Regions from separate parts of the Ferrimonas pelagia genome, predicted to be linked through region 1. Evidence: predicted binding sites of a transcription regulator. Region 1 holds the regulator's gene; the other holds the start of a gene.
The links. The regulator LexA, encoded in region 1, represses DNA repair genes until DNA is damaged. The targets are predictions, from matches to a motif close to TACTGTATNNNNATACAGTA.
Positions count from the first base shown of each region.

Region 2: recA (recombinase RecA) is a predicted target of LexA. The motif match lies at 6,518-6,537, and genes of this name have one in related genera.

Region 1 covers NZ_BAABJZ010000093.1:59,219-69,863, reverse strand. The annotation lists gene coxB (cytochrome c oxidase subunit II) at 1-1,001, opposite strand, end outside; gene ABEA08_RS15395 (SulA-like leucine-rich domain-containing protein) at 1,207-1,638, opposite strand; gene lexA (transcriptional repressor LexA) at 1,662-2,285, opposite strand; gene plsB (glycerol-3-phosphate 1-O-acyltransferase PlsB) at 2,557-4,923, shown strand; gene ABEA08_RS15380 (tRNA-uridine aminocarboxypropyltransferase) at 4,998-5,717, shown strand; gene ABEA08_RS15375 (NfeD family protein) at 5,749-6,207, opposite strand; gene ABEA08_RS15370 (SPFH domain-containing protein) at 6,204-7,118, opposite strand; gene ABEA08_RS15365 (hypothetical protein) at 7,357-7,890, shown strand; gene ABEA08_RS15360 (DUF2339 domain-containing protein) at 7,942-10,581, opposite strand.
Region 2 covers NZ_BAABJZ010000098.1:84,970-95,614, forward strand. The annotation lists partial or broken gene truD (tRNA pseudouridine(13) synthase TruD) at 1-198, shown strand, start outside; gene surE (5'/3'-nucleotidase SurE) at 412-1,158, shown strand; gene ABEA08_RS17275 (protein-L-isoaspartate(D-aspartate) O-methyltransferase) at 1,155-1,793, shown strand; gene ABEA08_RS17280 (peptidoglycan DD-metalloendopeptidase family protein) at 1,813-2,715, shown strand; gene rpoS (RNA polymerase sigma factor RpoS) at 2,794-3,789, shown strand; gene mutS (DNA mismatch repair protein MutS) at 3,855-6,434, opposite strand; gene recA (recombinase RecA) at 6,584-7,621, shown strand; gene ABEA08_RS17300 (regulatory protein RecX) at 7,626-8,087, shown strand; gene alaS (alanine--tRNA ligase) at 8,218-10,645, shown strand, end outside.

The DNA.
Region 1 (10,645 bases):
TTGCCATTGGCGACGATATCAATGTGCGCACCGATATCCCCCAGCGCCACCGGACTGGCCTTAATGGCGGGAAAGACACCTGGCAGGCCCATGCCATTGGGTTGGTGACAGGCGGCGCATCGACCGATGTAGATCTGCTCACCCAACGCCATTGACTCATCCAAGGTCAAAACCTGTCCCAGCGAGGCCGCTTCGGCGTCCGCCGCCGCGTTCGCCATCTGCTTCTGCTCAACCAGCCAAGCGTCGAACTCGGCCTCTGGCAACACCTCGACCACCACCGGCATAAAGCCATGATCTTTACCGCACAGCTCGGCACACTGGCCACGATAGGTCCCAGGTGTCGTCACCTTGGTCCAGGCTTCGTTGATAAACCCAGGGTTGGCGTCTTTCTTCACCGCAAAGGCCGGCACCCACCAAGAGTGGATCACATCATCCGAGGTCATCAGGAAACGCACTTTGCGATTGGCGGGAATGACCAGCGGCTTATCGACCTCCAACAGATAGTTGGCGCCCTTCTCCGCTTGGTTCTCGATCTGCTCTTGAGTCGTCGACATCAGACTGTAGAAGCCAACGTCATGACCAAAGTACTGATAGTGCCATTTCCACTGAGAGCCGGTGATCTGCACGGTCAACTCAGCATCGGAGGGATCTTCCATGGCGATCAGGGTGCTGGTGGCAGGCACGGCCATACCGATCAGGATCAGGAATGGCACCACGGTCCAGGCGATCTCGACCTTAGTGCTTTCGTGGAAGTTGGCGGGTGTCACGCCTTTAGAGTGGCGGTGTCGGATCAGTGAATAGATCATCACCCCAAACACCAGCAAGGCGATCACACAACAGATATAGAAGATGGTCATATGCAGGCCAAAAACCTGCTGGCTGATCTCTGTCACTCCTGGCGTCATGTTCCAGAGTGATCCCGATGCCATTGATGGCGAGACCATCAGGGCCGACAAACAGCCCAACAGCGTGTACTTCACAGATACGTCTCCTCTGAGCATTGCTTTCGCAACGTCCAGAAAGAGCGGCCACAGCACAACCCAGCTCTATGCTCGCTCCTTCCCCTAAAATGGGCATGGGCACGTGCATACTCGATTGCACTACATCTGCCGTACAGCTGCCTGAGTTATTCTCTTGAATTCGAGTTTTAAGCTACAGCCTGTTCAAGGCTTGATCAAGATCACAAAACTCAGAATAGAGGGATTTTCAGTGAATTGAATTCGACACCGTAATAACATCCTCACGCCCGGGCTGAAACAGCACGGCGGGACAGTGAGCGCGCTTCTGCACCAATTGCAGGCGCCGTTTATCACGGTGATCTAGGGTCGGCAGCCAAGCCAAGGCCGCCGCACAGGTGCCGGACAGCAGCGATTGCTCCAGCGCCCAAAGCGCCTCCACGTCGTCACCACAGCGGACACGCAGCACCCGGCTGGCCACGATCCCAGCCTCGGACAGCAGCTCTGCCCAATGCCCGGCCGGGGGATTGATCAACACCACCCAACCGGACTGCTGCGCCCACTCTGACAATGCCGGCGTCAAACGGGCCAACGTGACCGCATCACCTTGGTCGCTGCAACCGGACTGGGCGACGGCAGGCCAACTGCGGCGACCGCTCTGCCATAAACCGGGATGATTCATCTGCGTTCCTTGCTGAGTCTTCATTATTGCCAGTCTCCATTGCGGACCACGCCCACTGCCAAGCCTTCGATCGCCAACGCTGTATCCGCTAGATCGACGACGATCGGCTCATATTCTTCGTTTTCAGCGTGAAGATAGACGACGTTACCTTGCTGCTGAAATCGCTTTACCGTCACTTCATCTTCCCCAACCCGCGCCACAACCACCTGGCCATTCCGGGCCTGCTGAGTCTGATGTACCGCCAGCAGATCGCCGTCGAGGATCCCGATCTCCTTCATCGAATCCCCTCGCACCCGCAGCAGATAATCGGCCGCTGGGCGAAACAGGTTGGCGTCCATCTGATAGTGGGATTCGACATGCTCCTGCGCCAGGATAGGCTCGCCGGCCGCCACTCGGCCGATCAGTGGCAATCCCAACTGCTCCGGCTCAGGCTCGCTGTACAGAATGCGAATGCCCCGCGAGGTGCCCGGCACGATCTCAATATAACCTTTACGTGCCAGCGCCTTGAGGTGTTCCTCCGCCGCATTGGCACTGCGAAAGCCTAGCTGACGGGCGATCTCGGCCCGAGTTGGCGGCATACCGGTGTCTTGCATATGGTTCCGGATCAAGTTGAAAACTTCATCCTGACGCGGAGTAAGCGGCTTCATGGCAATCCCTGTGTTTCTGTACAGTATCGATACTGTAATCATATACAGGTAGCTGGTGATTTCAACAGCAATTTCACCGAAATGCTTTTTTCCTAAAGGCGATGAGGTCTGATCTCTCGCATCTCCCCAAGCAAACCGCGCCAGGATCGGCGCCAGTAGCTGTCAGCAGATCGCTTTGGGTGTACACTCTGCGCAAATCGTTCAATAGCCCAGAGAAGCAAGACGCGTGAGTACCCAAATTCTGAATCACTGGCAGCGCCCGGTCAGCTGGATGCAGCGCCTGCTGGTAAAAAGCAAGCCGGTTCCGGAAAACCCTGTCGAGGAGCTCGATCTCGATCCCACTCGCCCCATGGTCTACGTACTCCCGCGCGACTCCTTCTCTGATCGGCTCGCCTTGCATCAATGCTGCCTTTCGCTGGGACTGCCCAGCCCGTTTGAGCCATTGATCATCAAAGGTGAGTCCTTCAATCGCCTAGTGGCATTGGAATCGGCCACGCCGTTATTCGGAGCGAGCGATGAGACCGACTTCCGCGGTCGCTTCGAGCGCCTGCTGGCGCTGCATAATGATCATAGTGATCTCGATGTGCAGATCGTTCCTGTCAGCCTGTTATGGGGTCGTAACCCCGGCAAAGAGGAAGAGAGCGTCAGTGCCACTTTGCTCAACAGCAGTAACCCGACTTGGCTGCGTAAAACGGCCATTATCAGCGTGTTGGGCCGAGATAACTTTATTCGCTTCTCCCGCGCCGTATCGCTGCGCTACATGGCCGACAAGCATGGCACCGACGGGACGATCGCCAATAAGTTGGCCCGCGTAGCTCGGGTTCACTTCGGGCGTCAGCGCACGGTTGCCACCGGCCCTCGCCTGCCGGATCGCCAAGCCTTGTTCCACAGTTTGCTGGCGTCCCCGACGATCAAGCAAGCGATCGCCGACGAGGCCAAGAGCAAGAAGATCTCTGAGCAAAAAGCCCGTCAGCGCGCCCGTGAATACATGGACGAGATCGCCGCCGACTACTCGGACAGCCTGATGCGGATCGGCGACCGCGTACTCACCTGGTTGTGGAACAAGCTGTACAAAGGGATCAATGTCCGCGGCGCCGAGCAGATCCGACAGCTATCTCAGGATGGCCACGGCATCGTCTTTGTCCCTTGCCACCGCAGCCACATGGACTACCTGCTGCTGTCCTACGTGATCTATCGCCAAGGCATGGTGCCACCGCATATTGCCGCCGGGGTGAACCTCAACTTCTGGCCAGCCGGGCCGGTCTTCCGTCGCGGCGGCGGATTCTTCATTCGCCGCTCGTTTAAGGGCAATAAGCTCTACTCCACCGTATTCCGCGAGTATCTGGATCAGCTGTTCAAGCGTGGCTATTCGGTCGAGTACTTCACCGAAGGAGGCCGCTCCCGTACCGGCCGCTTGTTACCGGCGAAAACCGGCATGCTAGCGATGACCGTCAACTCCGTTCTCCGTGGTGTCGAGCGTCCCATTACCTTGGTTCCGGTTTACCTGGGCTATGACCATGTGATGGAGGTGGCCTCCTACCACAAAGAGCTGGCCGGCAAAAAGAAGGAAAAAGAGAGTGCCTGGCAGGTGTTCTCCGCCATTCGCAAGCTGCGTAACTACGGTCAAGGCTACGTCAATTTTGGCGAATCCATCACCATTCATCAGTTCCTCAATGAAGCGAAACCGGATTGGCGTCAGGAGATCGGCGATGGTGAAACCAAACAGCCTTGGTTAACCCCGACCGTGAATCAACTGGCGAACCGATTGATGTGTAACATCAACGACGCCGCCGCTGCCTCCGCCATGACGCTGACCGCCTCGATCCTGCTGGCCACCGAGCAGCACGCGATGGAGCGAAGCGCCCTGGAGAAACAGCTGGATCTTTATCTGGATCTGCTCCGCTCAGTGCCTTACACCGCACGTACCACGGTGCCGGAAGGCGATGGCCAAGCCGTATTGCAGCAAGTGTTGGATCTGAACAAGTTCCAGCTCACCTCCGATGGCATGGGCGAGATCGTCAGCATCCTCGACGGCAGCGCCGTCACCATGACCTACTACCGTAACAACAGCTTGCACCTGCTGATCTTGCCCGCACTGATCGCCGCTTTGTTGCTGCGTCGCGGCTGCCAAACCCAGGAGCAGCTGATCGCCCAGGTCAAAGCTCTGTACCCACTGCTGCAAGCCGAGCTGTTTATGGGTCTGGATGAGCAAGAACTGGAAAACCAACTGCAGGGGCTGATCAACGAACTGGTTCGCCATGAGTTGCTGGAGTCCTGTGAGCAAGGCTTGGTGCCACGCCAGAGCCGCCGCGCCGAGCTGTGCAATCTGGGCGATCTGTTCCAAGAAACCGCGCAGCGTTACGCCATTGTGCTGTCGCGGCTGCAACGTGAGCCGGAGATCGAGCGCGGTGCACTGGAGCGCGACAGCCAGGCACTGGCCGAGCGTATGTCACGTCTGCACGGGATCAGCGCGCCGGAGTTTTTCGACAAGAAGCTGTTCACCACGCTCACCACCCGACTCAAAGAGCAGGGGCTACTCGGTGAACAAGCGGATCAGGCGCAGGTCGCCGAGCTGTATAACATCGTGATGCCACTGCTCACCGCAACGGTACAGAACACCTTGGTGCAATCGAACTGATCCCCCGGTGACGTTCTCGCGCATAACACAAAAGGGCGGCAACGCCCTTTTTTGATCACTGATACACTGACACCATGACCCTAGATCACCGCAATGCCGTACTCGAGCTGCGCCAGCAACGCCTGGCGATCGCTCAGCGCCCCTTTAATGCCCGTGGCGCCACCGTCGTGCGCTGTCCTCGCTGCCAGATCGCACAGGATCACTGCTGCTGCCCTTGGGCTCGCCCCGGCCAAAGCCCGTTGCGCTTTGTGTTGCTGATGCACCACAAGGAGCCGATGAAACCGACCAATACCGGCCGCCTGATCGCCGAGATCCTGCCCGACACCTTGGCCTTTTGCTGGGATCGTACCGAGCCCGATCCCAACCTGCTGACGCTACTGGCGGATCCACGCTATCAGCCCATGGTGGTGTTCCCCGCGACTCACGCCGAGCCAAGTCAGGTCATCGAAACCATTGCTGACACACCTGGCAAACAACCTCTGCTGATCCTACTGGACGGCACCTGGAAGCAGGCCCGGCGGATGTTTCAAAGCGACTACTTGGCGAAACTGCCAGTGCTGTCGATCGATCCCGAAGCAGCCAGCCAATACAAGCTGCGCAGCGCCGCCCACCCTCATCAATTGGCGACCGCCGAAGTTGCCGCCCAAGTGCTTGCCTTGGGCGGCGATCAGCGCAACGCCCAGGCACTGGATGCCTACTTTCAAGTGTTTAGTCAACGTTACTACGCGGGCAAACGACAGTTGCCGATCAACAGTGAAGGCGAGGCCTTCCACTACCTAGAGCAGCTGCGTTAAAGCACGCTGTGCAGTCGTGAGCGGCCAGCCCTCACGCGCGATCTAACTGCAATATCATGCCATCGCTGGCCACCACTCGAACCCGCTCTCCGGCGGCCAGCGTCTGAGCGGTCTGCACCCGCCAACGGGTATCGCCGATCTGCAATCGACTCTCGCCACTGGGAACCGCAACCTCCAACACCCACTGGCGGCCGATCATCTGCGCCGCCCGATCATTCAAGGTCGGTTGCTCAGTCCGTTCGTTATAGCCACGAAATAACTTCCAATACGCCACACTGAGCAGCAGCGTCGCCAGACCAAAGACCATAAACTGGCCCGCCCAGCCCCACTCTGGCAGCAGCCACAACAACAGCGCCAACAGGCATGCCGCCGCAGCGGCTCCCAACAAAAAGCCACCGGTTCCCAATGCTTCCGCGCCCAGCATCAACAGCGCCAGCAGCAACCAATGCCAGGGCTGTAACGCCTCAAGCCATGCGGTGATCACCATCATTTCCCTCCTGACTGAGCGCCGCCTTTCAATAACTCACTGATCCCCGCGACCGAGCCAATAATGCTGCTCGCCTCTAGCGGCATCATTACCAGCTTACTGCTGTCGGCGGTGCCCACGGCTTTGAGCGCCTCGACATATTTCTGCGCCACAAAGTAATTGATCGCCTGCATATCCCCCTCGGCGATCGCCTTGGACACCATCTGGGTGGCATTGGCTTCCGCCTCGGCCAGACGCTCCCGCGCTTCCGCCTGACGTTTGGCGGCTTCCAGCTCACCTTCGGCCTTGAGGATCTCAGATTGCTTCTGCCCCTCTGCCACCTTAATGGCCGCTTCCCGCTCCCCTTCCGCTTCAAGGATGGACGCCCGCTTCTCCCGCTCAGCCTTCATCTGACGCGCCATCGCATCCACCAGATCCCGCGGCGGGCTGATGTCTCTGATCTCGATCCGGGTCACCTTAACGCCCCAAGGATCGGTCGCCTCATCCACCTTGGTCAGCAGCGCCGCATTGATCCGATCCCGATTCGACAACATCTCGTCCAGCTCCATCGAGCCGAGTACCGCACGGATATTGGTCATCACTAGGTTCTGCATCGCTAACTCGAGATCATTGACCTCATAAGAGGCACGAACCGCATCCTGAACCTGGAAAAAACACACGGCATCCGTGGTGACCTGAGCATTATCTGCGGAGATCACCTCCTGCGGCAGAATATCCAGCACCTGCTCCATCATATTTTGTTTGCGGCCAATGTTATCCACAATCGGCACGATCACCGTCAGGCCCGGACTTAACACCCGGGTAAATTTACCGAATCGTTCAACCGTATACTGGTAGCCCTGCGGCACCATCTTGATGCCAGTGAGGATCAGGATCCCCACCAAAACCACGACAGCTAAGGCAATTACGTCCATTCCAAGCATCACATTCTCCAAAAGATATCCAACACCCTCCGCCTCACATTAATCGAAAATCGGCTCACTCGCTTCAGTAAAGTGGCGATTATCCAACCAAGCCCGATCCAGAGGCCATCGACCATGAAGCAAGTTTTCAACACATTTACCCACAGGCAGACCTCATGCTCGCATGAAGCCATCTTGGTCTAATCTATGCAGAGCCATCTTGATCGCCACACGCTTAAGGAGCGCATGTATGTCCATCAAAGACCGGATCCACCCACTGCTGTTTGCTGGCTTCACCCTGCTCGCCGTCAGTGCCTGCTCGGAGCAAAAACAGGAACAAACCAGCAAAGAGATCGCCGACGCTGCGGCCGAGCTCAAACAGAGCGCGCAGGAGGCCACCGAGGCGGTCAGCGACACCGCCAGCGATGCCTACAATGGCATCAAAGAGGAAGCCAGTGAGCTTTACGACGCCAATAAGGACAATATCGACGCCGCCTCCGACGCCGTCAATGATGCCTATGAGTCCACCAAGGAGAGCGTCAGTGACGCATACGGCAATGCCAAAGAGAGCGTGAACGAAGCCTATGGCGATGCGAAAGACAGCGTCAGTGACGCTTATGGCGACGCCAAGCAAAGTGCCAGCGATATGGTAGACGAGCAGCAGCAACAAACAGCCGACGCCGTGGAGAATGCCGAAGCGGACGCCTTACAAAAGGCACAAGAGGAGATGGATGCGAAGCGCAAAGCCGCGGAAGAAGCCCTCGACCCACTGGGCGGCCAATAACCTGAGTTTTGGGGCATGGAGCGCCCCATCCATTGACCGAGCTGACGACCATCAAGCCCCTTGCTGACCCTGTCCCGAGACCGGGATCTGCAGCCGATTATGCAGGTACGCCACCCCCAGCAGGGTGATCCCCAGACCGAGAAACGACGCCACCCGCCACAGTCCGTCCAAACCGGCCATATCCCAGAAGAAGATCTTAAGGATCACCAACAGCAACGCCGCCGTGCCCAACTTTTGCACCAACGCCAAATGCCACCTCGCGGCCGTCAACAGCAAACCGATCCCCACCATGAGCCCCAACACCGAATAGCTGTACAGCTCCCCAACCAAGACCGGTTGATGCGGCAGCAGGCCACCGTGCCAGAGATGACGGATCTGTAAGATCAAAAACAGCAAGGCCGAGGCGCCCGCGAGGCCGATGATCGGCTCACGCCAGCGATCCCGTCGCAGTAGCGCCTGAGCCACTAACAGCAACGCCGGTGCGCCATAGATCAACAGCAACACATTCCACAGCGGCGTCGTGCCCACCGCCTGCTCGGTCCACAGTGGATTACGCAGCAACGCAAACAGCAGATACAGCCCCAAGCCCAACAACAGTTGGATCTCCGCCAGCCCGCCAAGCAAGCGACTCGGCGTCCGCTCACAACGGTAGCGATAGGCGGCACTGCCAGCCAGCAGCGTCATCACGTAGATCCCCGCTTCCAGCCAGCCGAACTCGGCCTTAAAGATCTGTCCATCGTACAGCTGATAGCGCGTGCACGCGGCCACCGCCAAAGCAAACAGCTGCAGCGTGCCCGCCTCGAAACTGAGCCGCAATGCGCGCGGGCCGGGCCGTCGATAGAGCAGCAACAAGGTCGTCAGCGCCAACAAGAAGCAACCCAGATAGGTCAACAACAGCGCCTCGCCACTGGCGCCGTATTCCGGTAACCAAGGGTTGAGGGTCAACCGCAGCACCACCGCCAACAGCAGCGCCCGGGCAACCAGATCCAGCGGGTTGCCCTGCCAGCGCAGCCCTTTGATCGACCAAGACTGATCCGGCACGTATCGCAACAGAGCAACCAGGGTTAACCACTGAGCCGACAAGCCCAGCGTCAAACGCAGCTCTTTGAGCGCCGCGATCAAAGCCAGGCTGATCGCCCCCTGCAGCGCCAAAATGAGGACGGCAGAAACCGCATCGCTGTGCATTTGCCGCCGCAGCCAGATCCACAACGTCATGCCGCTAAGCAGCGTCAGGCCCACAAACAGCCAAACGGGCAGATAGCCCCCCACCTGATGGGCCAAGCGCAGATCCACCAATACCGCCATCAACAGCGGCACGCCGGTCGCCAGCGCCATCCATCCCGCCTGTTGCCGGCGCCAGCCCAGTCTGCCCGCCAGCACCACCGCCAACACCGAGAACAATCCCGCCATCACGAGGTAGCCGGTATGCTGCACCGCCGGCAGCAGCGGCTTTAAGATCGACGGGCTGGAGAGGGCCAACAGGTTCAAGATCGGCGGCAGCAACGTCAGCAGCGGCCACCAACGCGCATGGCGGATCTCATGACGGGACAGCAGCAGGGCCAACAGCCAAAGTCCGGCGGCACCGGGGAACAGCCAAACCGTCACACTTTCCACTTCCAATATCGCCCACTGACAGAAGGCCAGCGCCGCCCAAACGACCAACAGACTTTGCCGCAGCGCCGCAGAGTGCGAACTTAATGTCGCCCCCGGCTGCAACCGCCAACCAAACAGCGGCAAAGCAAAACCCAACCAGGCCAACGCCGTCAGGTAGAGCGAGCGCCAACCGGACAACTGGGTCGGCTCCATCAGTGACAGCAACAGCCACGCCAGAGCGCCACCCCATACGCCCCACCATAACCAATCGCGGTAGACAAAGCGCAGCAACGCAAAGCCACCGGCCGCGACGATCAGGGCATAGCCCAGCGCGGCCGCCATGTTGTTGCTGCCGGTGCTGACCAACAGCGGCACAATAAACGCGCCGAGCACGCCTAGGGCGGCCAACACTGGGCCATGGCGCAGCGCCAGACCCATGCTTAGCGCCGAGATCAACGCCAGCAAGCCAAACACCCACCCCGGTGGCAACCAGCCATACAGAGCGCCGGACGCCAAAGTCGCGGCATACAAGATCAACGCCCCCGCTCCGGCACACGCCGCATGAATGCGCCCATCCTCGCGATACACCTTAAGCCAACTGGCCAGGCCGATCAGGCCACAACCAAATAGCACCGCAGCGCCGACGCGGATAGCCGGACTGAGCAGGCCGGACTCGACCGAATAGCGGATCAAGAAGATCCCCGCCAGCGCCAACGAAAAGCCGCCGATCAGGATCATCCAGTGGGTTTGAATAAAGGTAAGCCAGGCGGGAGACTGTGCCAATTCCGGTCGCGTCGGTACCGAGGAATAACTTGCCGCGCGAGGCTTGGCCACGGCTGGCGCAGGGGTGGAAAGAGGAGCGGTTGGGGGGAGTTCTGCCGCCGGCGACGTCTTATCCGCTCGACCCCGCTCAGGCGTCGCCGCAATCTTGTTACCAGCCGCCAGGCTCAGGACATGCTGGCGCAACGCATTCAGCTCCTGCTCCAGCTGGCTTACCCGCCCCTTGAGCCGACGCTGGCCAAAATAACCGGCGTAGCCACAAAGCAGGCCGCCCAATGCCACCAACAACAGCGTGACAGCCAGTACAAATTCATCCATGGATCATCCTAAACCCAAATAAAACAGAGATAAGGGTCTCAAAGGGTCAGCCATTAATAAAGGA
Region 2 (10,645 bases), on a different contig from region 1:
AGCCAGGGAGAAGCTGGCGAGTTTGAGGGCCAGGTGGCGGCGCAGTGGCCGGTCCTGATCGAAGGCTTGGCATCGGCGCGGATGCAACCCGAGCGCCGTCGCCTGTTGCTCAAGCCGGAGGGGCTGAAGCACTGGCAGCAGGATGGCCTATTGTGGCTGGACTTTATGCTGCCGGCGGGCGCTTTTGCCACCAGCATTTTACGAGAGTTGGTGGACTATCGGGATGCGCAGGCCATCGTGCTGACGACGCCAAGCACAACGCCAAGCACAACGCAGACTCCCGCAGAACGCGAGCCTGCCGCCGTGGCGGCGCCGGAGTCGATTGAGCCAACGCCGTCGGTTGCTCCAGCAGCGGCGCCGAGCATCAAGCTCGAGGCGCAGGACGTGGCTGTGGTGCCGGCCCCGGTGCCGATGACGATCCTGATCAGCAACGACGATGGTGTGCATGCACCGGGGATCAAGGCGCTGTCGGATGCGTTAAGCCCGATCGCTCGCACCACAACGGTAGCACCGGATCGCAACTGCTCCGGTGCCTCCAATTCGTTGACCCTGACCAATCCGCTGCGGATCCAGACGCTCGACAACGGCTATATCCAGGTAAACGGCACCCCGACCGATTGCGTACATCTGGCGATCCGCGAGCTGATGGACGGCGAGCCGGATCTGGTGGTCTCTGGGATCAATGCCGGCGCAAACTTGGGGGATGACACCATCTACTCGGGCACCGTAGCCGCGGCGATGGAGGGGCGTCACCTAGGTCTGCCAACCATAGCGGTATCCCTAGTCGGGCGTGAACTGCAACACTATGACACCGCCGCGGCGGTCACCCGGCAGATCGTCGAAGGCTTGCAGCAACGGCCGTTGCCGAAAGACATGATCCTGAACATCAATGTGCCGGATCTGCCGCTGGCGCAGATCAAGGGGACCCGGGTTACGCGGTTGGGCAACCGGCACAAGGCGGAAGGCATGGTGTGCACCAAGGATCCGGCTGGCCGTACCATTTTTTGGCTGGGTCCCCCGGGTCAGGAGCAGGACAGCGGCGAAGGCACGGACTTTCACGCCGTGGCGAACGGTTATGTCTCGGTGACGCCACTGAAAGTGGACTTGACGGCGCATGAGCAGTTAGCCAGCCTGCAGACTTGGGTTGGGCAATTATGAGTACGGTGATGCAGGGCTATGGCAGCCGGTTAGTGCAGCAGTTACATCAAGGCGGGATCCGCGATCCGCGTGTGCTGGAGGTGATCGGTCGGATCCCGCGTCAGCTCTTTGTGGAAGGCGCACTGGGGGCGCGTGCCTGGGAGAATACCGCCTTGCCGATCGGCGCAGGGCAGACCATCTCTCAGCCTTACATCGTCGCGCGGATGACTGAACTGTTGCTGGACGGCTTGCCGACGGGACCGGTGCTGGAGCTGGGAACCGGCTCCGGTTATCAGGCGGCGGTGCTGGCCAGTCTCGTGCCCCAGCTGTGCACGGTTGAGCGGATCAAGAGCTTGCAGATCCTGGCGCGCCGTCGCCTTAAGCAGTTGGATCTGCATAACATCGCCTTCAAGTATGGCGATGGTTGGCAAGGCTGGCCGAGCAAGGCGCCCTTTGCCGGGATCTTGGTGACAGCGGCTGCCAGCGACGTGCCCACCGCCTTGCTTCAACAATTGATGGATGGCGGTCGCCTAGTGATCCCCGTCGGCGAGCAGGAGCAAGTGCTGCGAGTGATCCAGCGCAGCGGAGACCGCTTTACCAGTCAAGATGTGGAAGCGGTGCGTTTTGTTCCCCTGGTGCAAGGGGCGACAGAGTAAACCTTTGATGGGAGTGTGGATGAAACGGATGTCGGCTCGTGGTTTGCGTGCGTTTATGGCCACGCTGTCGGTGGTCTTGGTGGTTGGCTGCAGCTTGCAGCAAGCGCCTGCACCGGTCAGCAGCCTGCACACGGGCAGCAGTTATCGCGAGCGCGCTCCGGGCAGCATTTCGGGGCCAAGCTATACCGTCAAGCGAGGGGATACCCTGTATTCGATCGCCTGGGCGGCGGATCAGGATTTTCGTTCCCTAGCGCGGCGAAACCAACTGGATCAGAGCTACACCATCTATCCGGGACAGATCCTGCAACTGGCGGCGTCAAAGAAAAAATCTACGACGCCCGTTTCCTCTGCCAGTGCCGGTCAAAAATCCACCAAGCCCAGTGTGAATGCGCCCTCTGAAGTGAAAGCCACTGTTTCGACCCCAACTCGCCAAGTAAAAACAGTGGTTGATCCCACTCCGCAGCCTCGTTATGCTGGGGCTATGTCGTCACAAACTGTTAACAAGCAGGCGGCGGCACAAACACAGCAAACAGCTGCTCTACCCACCAAGGTTTCTCGCTGGCAATGGCCAACAAGCGGACAAGTGATCCGAGGCTTTTCGTCCGCTGAGCAGGGAAACAAGGGTTTGGACATTGCCGCGGCGGAGGGAACGCCGGTGGTCAGTGCCGCCACAGGAAGAGTGGTTTACGCCGGAAGCGCGTTGCGGGGCTACGGAAAATTGATCATCGTGAAACACAGTGATGATTACCTCAGTGCCTATGCCCACAACAAGCGGATCCTGGTGAAAGAAAAGCAACAGGTCAGTGCCGGAGAGAAGATCGCGGAAGTGGGTAAAAGCGATGCAGATCGCGCCATGCTTCATTTTGAGATCCGCTATCAAGGCAAGTCAGTCGACCCCATGCGTTATTTGCCCCGCCGATAAGGGGAGACGGTTGTCAGCTCAGGGAGGATACGCCGTGAATACCGAATGATGGTTTGGGAACAACTGGGAGATCCGCCTATGAATCTGAAAAGCAACGCGTTTGAAGATACGGCTGCAGTTGATTTAAGCGGTAATGCAGGGGCCGCAAGTGCCTCTCGTGAAATCGAAGCTCGTAATGAACCGGAAGCCAAAGACAACGCTTCCAACATCGACCAACTGGTCCAGGATGATCTGCAAAAGAACCTGGATGCGACGCAGCTCTACCTCAGCGAAATTGGATTTTCGCCCCTCCTGACCGCCGAAGAGGAGGTCTACTATGCCCGCCGTGCACAAAAGGACTGTGCAAAATCGCGCAATCGCATGATCGAGAGCAACCTGCGTCTTGTGGTTAAGATCGCCCGTCGCTACAACAATCGTGGATTGGCGTTATTGGATCTGATCGAAGAGGGCAATCTGGGCCTGATCCGAGCCGTCGAAAAGTTCGATCCTGAGCGCGGCTTCCGCTTTTCAACCTACGCCACTTGGTGGATCCGTCAGACCATTGAGCGGGCCATCATGAATCAGACCCGCACCATTCGTCTGCCCATCCATGTGGTGAAAGAGTTAAATGTCTATCTGCGCACGGCGCGGGAGTTGGCTCACAGCCTCGATCATGAGCCGACCGCAGAAGAGATCGCCGAGAAGCTGGATAAGCCGGTTGAGGACGTCAGCCGGATGCTCAAACTTAACGAGAAGATCAGCTCGGTCGATACCCCGATCGGCGGGGATTCCGACAAGGCGCTGTTGGATGTGATCGCCGATGACGATCGGGTGTGCCCCGAAGTCCAGGCGCAGGATGATGATATCAAAGAGTCCGTGGTGCGCTGGTTGGATGAACTCAATGGCAAGCAGCGCGAAGTGTTGGCGCGCCGGTTTGGCTTGTTGGGCTATGAGCCGTCGACGCTAGAGGATGTCGGGCGTGAGATCGGCTTAACCCGAGAGCGGGTCAGGCAGATCCAGGTGGAGGCCCTACGGCGTTTACGTGAGCTTATCGGCTCACAGGGGTTGTCGATAGAGGCGCTGTTTAAAGCCTGAACGACGCCAGTGCCAAGTAACAACGCCGCCCGAGAGGCGGCGTTGCTATATGTGCAGCTTAGGGATCAGAGCTGGGCTTTCAGTTGATAGAGCAGATCCAGCGCCTGACGCGGGCTGAGATCGTCCAGCTGGCAGCTGTCCAAGCGGTCGAGCACCGGGTGGGGCTCCGGCAGCAGCGGCAGCGGGTTGGCGGTGGGCTGGGCACTGAGCACGGTCTGGCTATCCTGTTGTTCCAATTGTGCCAGACGCAGTTTGGCGGCGTGGACGACGGTTTTCGGCACCCCGGCTAACGCGGCGACCTGCAAGCCGTAACTGCGACTGGCTGGCCCCTCTTGGACGGCGTGCATAAAGGCGATGGTATCGCCGTGCTCGACCGCATCGAGGTGCACATTGACCACGCCTTCGAGGCGCTCCGGTAGCTGGGTCAGTTCAAAATAATGGGTGGCGAACAGCGTCTGCGCCTGGATCTGGGTGGCCAGATGCTCGGCCGCCGCCCACGCGAGGGACAAACCGTCATAGGTGGACGTGCCGCGTCCGATCTCATCCATCAACACCAGCGAGTTGGCGGTGGCATTATTGAGGATATTGGCGGTTTCGGTCATCTCGACCATAAAGGTCGAGCGGCCGGAGGCCAGATCGTCCGATGCCCCGATCCGAGTAAAGATCCGATCGATCGGGCCCAGTACCGCATGCTCTGCGGGCACAAAGCTGCCGATGTGGCCCAGCAGGGCGATCAAGGCGGTCTGCCGCATATAGGTCGACTTACCCCCCATATTGGGGCCGGTGACGATCAGCATGCGTCGGCTGGGGGACAGCTGAACCGGGTTAGCGATAAAGGGATCCTTCAGCACCTGCTCGACCACAGGGTGACGGCCGCCATCGACACTGATCCCCGGCTGCTCGGTCAACTGCGGCCGGCAGTAATTCAGGGTGTCGGCCCGCTCTGCCAGCGTTTGCAACACGTCCAGCTCGGCGCAGGCAAAAGCGGATTCCTGCAGCGCGGCCAGCGCCGGGAACAGCAGATCGAACAGCTCTTCGTACAGCCGCTTCTCCAGTGCCAAGGCTCTGCCCTGACTGGTCAGCACCTTGTCTTCGTGCTCTTTGAGCTCAGCGATGATGTAGCGTTCGGTGTTCTTCAGGGTCTGGCGGCGGACATAGTCGGCCGGGACCAATGCGGATTGGGCTCGGCTGACCTCAATAAAGTAGCCATGCACCTTGTTGTAGCCCACCTTCAAGGTGGCAATGCCGCTGCGCTCGCGTTCGCGCTGCTCGAGCTTCACCAGGTAATCGGTCGCCCCTTTGGACAGTGCACGCAGCTCATCCAGCTCAGCGTTATAGCCCTCGGCGAGCACGCCGCCATCGCGGATCACCACCGGCGGGTTGTCGCAGATCGCCCGTTGCAGCAGCGTGAGCTGTTCGGGGAAGGTGCTGATCCGATTGGCGAGGTTGTTGATCTTTCGCCCGCTCAGCTCCTGCATCAGATCTTGCAGCGTCGGCAGTTGTGCCAGCGCGATCCGCAAACGGCTGAGATCCCGCGGGCGGGCGCTGCGCAGGGCCAAGCGGGCCAGGACGCGCTCCATATCGCCGATGGGCTTGAGCGCCTCGGCCAACTCGCCGAACAGGCCGAGCTCCTTGATGGCGGCAACCGTATCGAGTCGCTCTTCCAGCACGCTGCGCTGGGTCAAGGGTTGATGCAACCAGCGCTTCAGCAGGCGGGAGCCCATGGCGGTGGCGCTGTGATCCAGCACCTGAGCCAGGGTGTTGTCGATCCCACCGGACAGGTTATGGGTCAGCTCCAGATTGCGTCGGGTGGCCGCGTCCAGCACGATGTGGTGGCCGTCTTGCTCACGGATGACACTGCGAATATGGGGCAGGGCCGTGCGTTGGGTGTCTTTGACGTATTGCATCAGACAGCCCGCGGCGCAGATCGCGCGCTCGGCGTGTTCGACCCCAAAGCCGGACAGATCTCGGGTGCCAAATTGGTTGTTCAGCAGTTGGCGGGCGGTGCCCAATTCGAATTCCCACTCCGGCCGGCGACGCAGCCCCTTGAAGGCTTCGATCAGATCCATGCGGGGGAACAGCTCGGGATAGAGCAGCTCGGCGGGGTGGGTGCGCTGCAGCTCGGCTGACAGGGCTTCATCATCCGCCAGCTCATTGACGACAAAGCGACCGGAGGCGATGTCCAGAGTGGCGTAGCCGTATTGACCGCGCAGCTCATAGACGGCCGCCAGCAGGTTATCGCGCCGCTCTTCCAGCAGCGCTTCGTCGGTGACCGTGCCTGGGGTGACGATGCGCACAACCTGACGTTCGACCGGCCCCTTGCTGGTGGCGGGATCGCCGATCTGCTCACAGATGGCGGCGGATTCGCCGCGCTGTACCAGACGGGCCAAGTAGCCTTCGACGGCATGGTAAGGAACGCCCGCCATTGGAATGGGATCGCCGGCGGCGTGGCCGCGCGCGGTCAGGGAGATGTCCAGCAGTTCAGAGGCTTTCTTGGCGTCGTCAAAGAACAGCTCGTAGAAATCGCCCATCCGATAAAACAGCAGCACTTCGGGGTGCTGGGCTTTGATGGTGAGGTATTGACGCATCATCGGCGTGTGCTGTTCGAGATCAGTGCTCTTGAGCTTGGACACAAGGTCTCCCATTTGTTGGTTTTGGCAAACCCCATATGATACCGCAAAGCGGGGATCGCGCACGGGCCTGACGCGAATTTTCCATACAGGGTTGATACTGTATGATTGTACAGTATACTAGCCCCATTGAACTTCACCGTATCGCCAACTCGGAGCTTGGAATGGACGAAAATAAAAAACGCGCACTCAGTGCTGCGCTTGGTCAGATTGAGAAACAATTTGGTAAAGGGTCCATCATGCGCCTGGGCGATGCGACGACCATGGACATCGAATCGGTGTCTACCGGCTCGCTGGGCTTGGACATTGCGCTGGGCATAGGCGGCTTGCCGTACGGTCGTATCGTTGAGATCTACGGTCCGGAATCTTCCGGTAAAACCACCATGACCTTGCAGGTAGTGGCGGAAGCGCAAAAGCAGGGCAAGACCTGTGCCTTCGTTGATGCCGAACACGCGCTGGATCCGGTTTACGCTGAGAAGCTGGGTGTGAATGTGGATGAGTTGCTGGTGTCTCAGCCGGATACCGGTGAGCAGGCGCTGGAGATCTGCGACATGCTGGTGCGTTCTGGCGCGGTGGACGTGGTGATCGTCGATTCCGTGGCGGCACTAACGCCGAAAGCGGAAATTGAAGGCGAGATGGGCGACTCCCACGTGGGTCTGCAGGCCCGTTTGATGTCTCAGGCGCTGCGTAAGCTGACCGGTAACATCAAGCGCTCCAACACCCTGTGTATCTTCATTAACCAAATTCGTATGAAGATCGGTGTGATGTTCGGTTCGCCGGAAACCACCACGGGGGGTAACGCCCTGAAGTTCTATGCCTCTGTTCGTTTGGATATCCGCCGTATCGGTGCCATTAAAGATGGTGACGAAGTGGTGGGTAACGAAACCCGGGTGAAGGTCGTTAAGAACAAGGTGGCCCCACCGTTTAAGCAGTCTGAGTTCCAGATCCTGTATGGTCAGGGCACCTCGAAAGAGGGCGAGCTGATCGACTGGGGCGTGAAACAGAAGCTGGTCGAGAAGTCCGGTGCTTGGTACAGCTATAAGGGTGAGAAGATCGGTCAAGGTAAGGCCAACTCCATCCGCTTCCTGAAAGAGAACGTTGAGATCTCCAACGAGATCGAAGGGCTGTTGCGGGCTCAGCTGTTGGTGAAGGCCGAGCCACAAGCTGAGCAAGAGAAGGAAGACGCGCCAGAGCCGTCCTGAGCGGGTGAGCAAACCGGGTCAAGGCCAGAGTGCACTGGCCGCTGCGGTGGGACTGTTGTCCCGCCGTGATCATAGCCGTGGTGAGCTGGAGCGTAAGCTTCAGCACCGCGGCTTTTTGCATGAGGAGATCCAGCGGACACTGGCGCGGGTTCAGGCGCTGGGCTATCAAGATGAGGCGCGCTTTGCCGAGGGGTATGTGCGCTATCGCAGTCAAAGCGGCAAAGGCCCGCTGCGGCTTAGGGCTGAGTTGCATGAGCGGCAACTGGACGATGCGTTGATCCGTCAGGCTTTGGCACAACCAGAGCTGGATTGGTTTGCGTTGTGCCGTCTGGCCCGCCAGCGCAAGTTTGGTGATCTCCCCGCCTGCGATCCTAAGCTACGCCAGAAAATGCAGCGTTTTTTGGCTTATCGCGGTTTTGAGTACGAACAGATCCGTTACGCCTTGCAGCCCAATGGGGACGATTAACCGGATCTGGCTCGACAAATTGGCCTGAATGCAGGCTAGCTCTGGTTTGCGGGGGGGGGTTGCGGATATAATTGCCGGTTTAGCCGCCCACCTTTGCGTGCGGCAATCGTCAGTTATTCAGGATGACCGTATGCACATGACCACCGCTGAACTCCGAGAAGCGTTTTTGGAGTATTTCCGTTCTGAGGGCCACGAACGTGTGGCGTCCAGCTCGCTGGTACCTCACAACGACCCGACCCTGCTGTTTACCAATGCCGGGATGAATCAGTTTAAGGACTGTTTCCTCGGGGCCGAGCAGCGCAGCTACACCCGCGCCGCGACCGCACAGCGCTGTGTTCGAGCCGGTGGTAAGCACAACGATCTGGAAAACGTGGGCTTCACTGCCCGTCACCACACCTTCTTCGAAATGCTGGGTAACTTCAGCTTTGGCGATTATTTCAAGCAAGACGCCATTAAGTATGCCTGGACCTTCTTGACCGAAGTACTGCAGCTGCCAAAAGAGAAGCTGTGCGTCACCATCTATGAAACCGATGATGAAGCGTTCGAGATCTGGACCAAAGAGATGGGGGTTCCAGAAGAGAACCTGATCCGCATCGGCGATAACAAAGGTGCGCCGTACGCGTCGGATAACTTCTGGACCATGGGCGACACCGGCCCGTGCGGGCCGTGTACCGAGATCTTCTACGATCACGGTGAACATATCTGGGGCGGTCGTCCTGGGACGCCGGAAGAGGATGGCGATCGTTTCATCGAGATCTGGAACATCGTGTTCATGCAGTTCAACCGTTTCGCCGACGGTACCATGGAGCCGCTGCCAAAGCCTGCGGTGGATACCGGCATGGGCATTGAGCGCATTGCGGCGATCATGCAAGGCGGTCATTCCAATTACGACATCGACATCTTCCAGCGCCTGATCAAGGCCGCAGCGGACGCAACCGGTGCCACCGATCTGGACAACAAATCCTTGCGCGTCGTGGCGGATCACATCCGCTCCTGCGCCTTTTTGATCGTCGACGGGGTGATGCCCTCCAACGAAGGCCGTGGCTACGTGCTGCGCCGTATTATCCGCCGCGCGATCCGTCATGGTCGTAAAATGGGCGCGACCGACACCTTCTTCTACAAGTTGGTGGGCGAGTTGGCCGAGACCATGGGTTGCGCCGGCGAAGAGCTGAAAAAGCAGCAAGCCATGGTCGAGAAGGTGCTGAAGATCGAAGAAGAGAACTTCGCCCGCACCCTGGATCGCGGTATCGCCTTGTTGGGCGAGGCTCTGGACAATCTGGACGGAAAAGAGCTGGATGGCGAGACCGTCTTCAAGCTGTACGATACCTTTGGTTTCCCTGCGGATCTGACCAACGATGTGGCGCGCGAGCGCGGCTTTACCATCGATGAAGCGGGCTTTGAGGTGCAGATGGAAGCCCAGCGCCAGCGCGCCCGCGAGGCGGGTAACTTTGGCGTTGATTACTCCAAGGTCCTGACCATTGACAGCGAAACCCAATTTACCGGCTACGACGCGACAAGCGGCACTGGCAGCATCGTCGGGATCTATGTCGACGGCGAAGCGACCGAGCAGTTGGCCGACGATCGTGAGGCGCTGTTGATCCTGGATCAAACCCCATTCTACGCCGAGTCCGGCGGTCAAACCGGTGATACCGGCGAGATCGTTACGGACGCCGGTCGCTTCCTGGTGGTCGACACCAGCAAGATCGGCCAAGCGTTCGCGCACAAAGGTAAGCTGGTTTCGGGGGCGGTTGCCATCGGGGACGCGGCGCAAGCGCAAGTGGATGCCGAGCGCCGTGATGCCATTCGCCTCAATCACTCGGCGACGCACCTGCTGCACGCTGCGCTGCGCAACGTGTTGGGTGATCACGTCAATCAGAAAGGCTCGCTGGTCATGGCCGATCGTCTGCGTTTTGACTTCTCTCACTTAGAGGGCGTGACCGCAGAAGAGCTGGCAACGGTTGAAGCTCAGGTCAACGAGCAGATCCGCGCTAACCACAGCGTCGATACCGAGTTGATGGACATCGAAGCGGCGAAGACCCGGGGGGCCATGGCGCTGTTTGGTGAGAAGTATGACGATGAAGTCCGGGTGTTGGCGATGGGGGATTACTCCATTGAGCTGTGTGGTGGTATTCACGCCAAGCGCACCGGTGACATCGGCTTTATGAAGATCGTCTCTGAGGCCGGGATCGCCGCTGGCGTGCGCCGTATTGAAGCGGTGACTGGTGTCGGTGCGTTAGCACACACCAACCAACAAGAGTCTCAGCTGCAGCAAACCGCCTCATTGGTTAAAGGTGACGTGGCTTCGGTCGCCTCTAAGGTGAAAGGGTTGCTTGATCGCAATCGTCAGCTTGAGAAAGAGCTGGAGCAGCTGAAACAAAAGTTGGCCTCCGCCGCCAGTGCGAACCTGATCGATCAGGCGCAAGAGATCGGTGGCGTGAAGGTCTTGATCAGCCAGCTAGAGAACGCGGACAGCAAAGCCCTGCGCGGCATGGTGGACGATCTGAAAAACCAGCTGGGCAGTGGCATTGTGCTGCTGGGGAATGTGGCTGGTGGTAAGG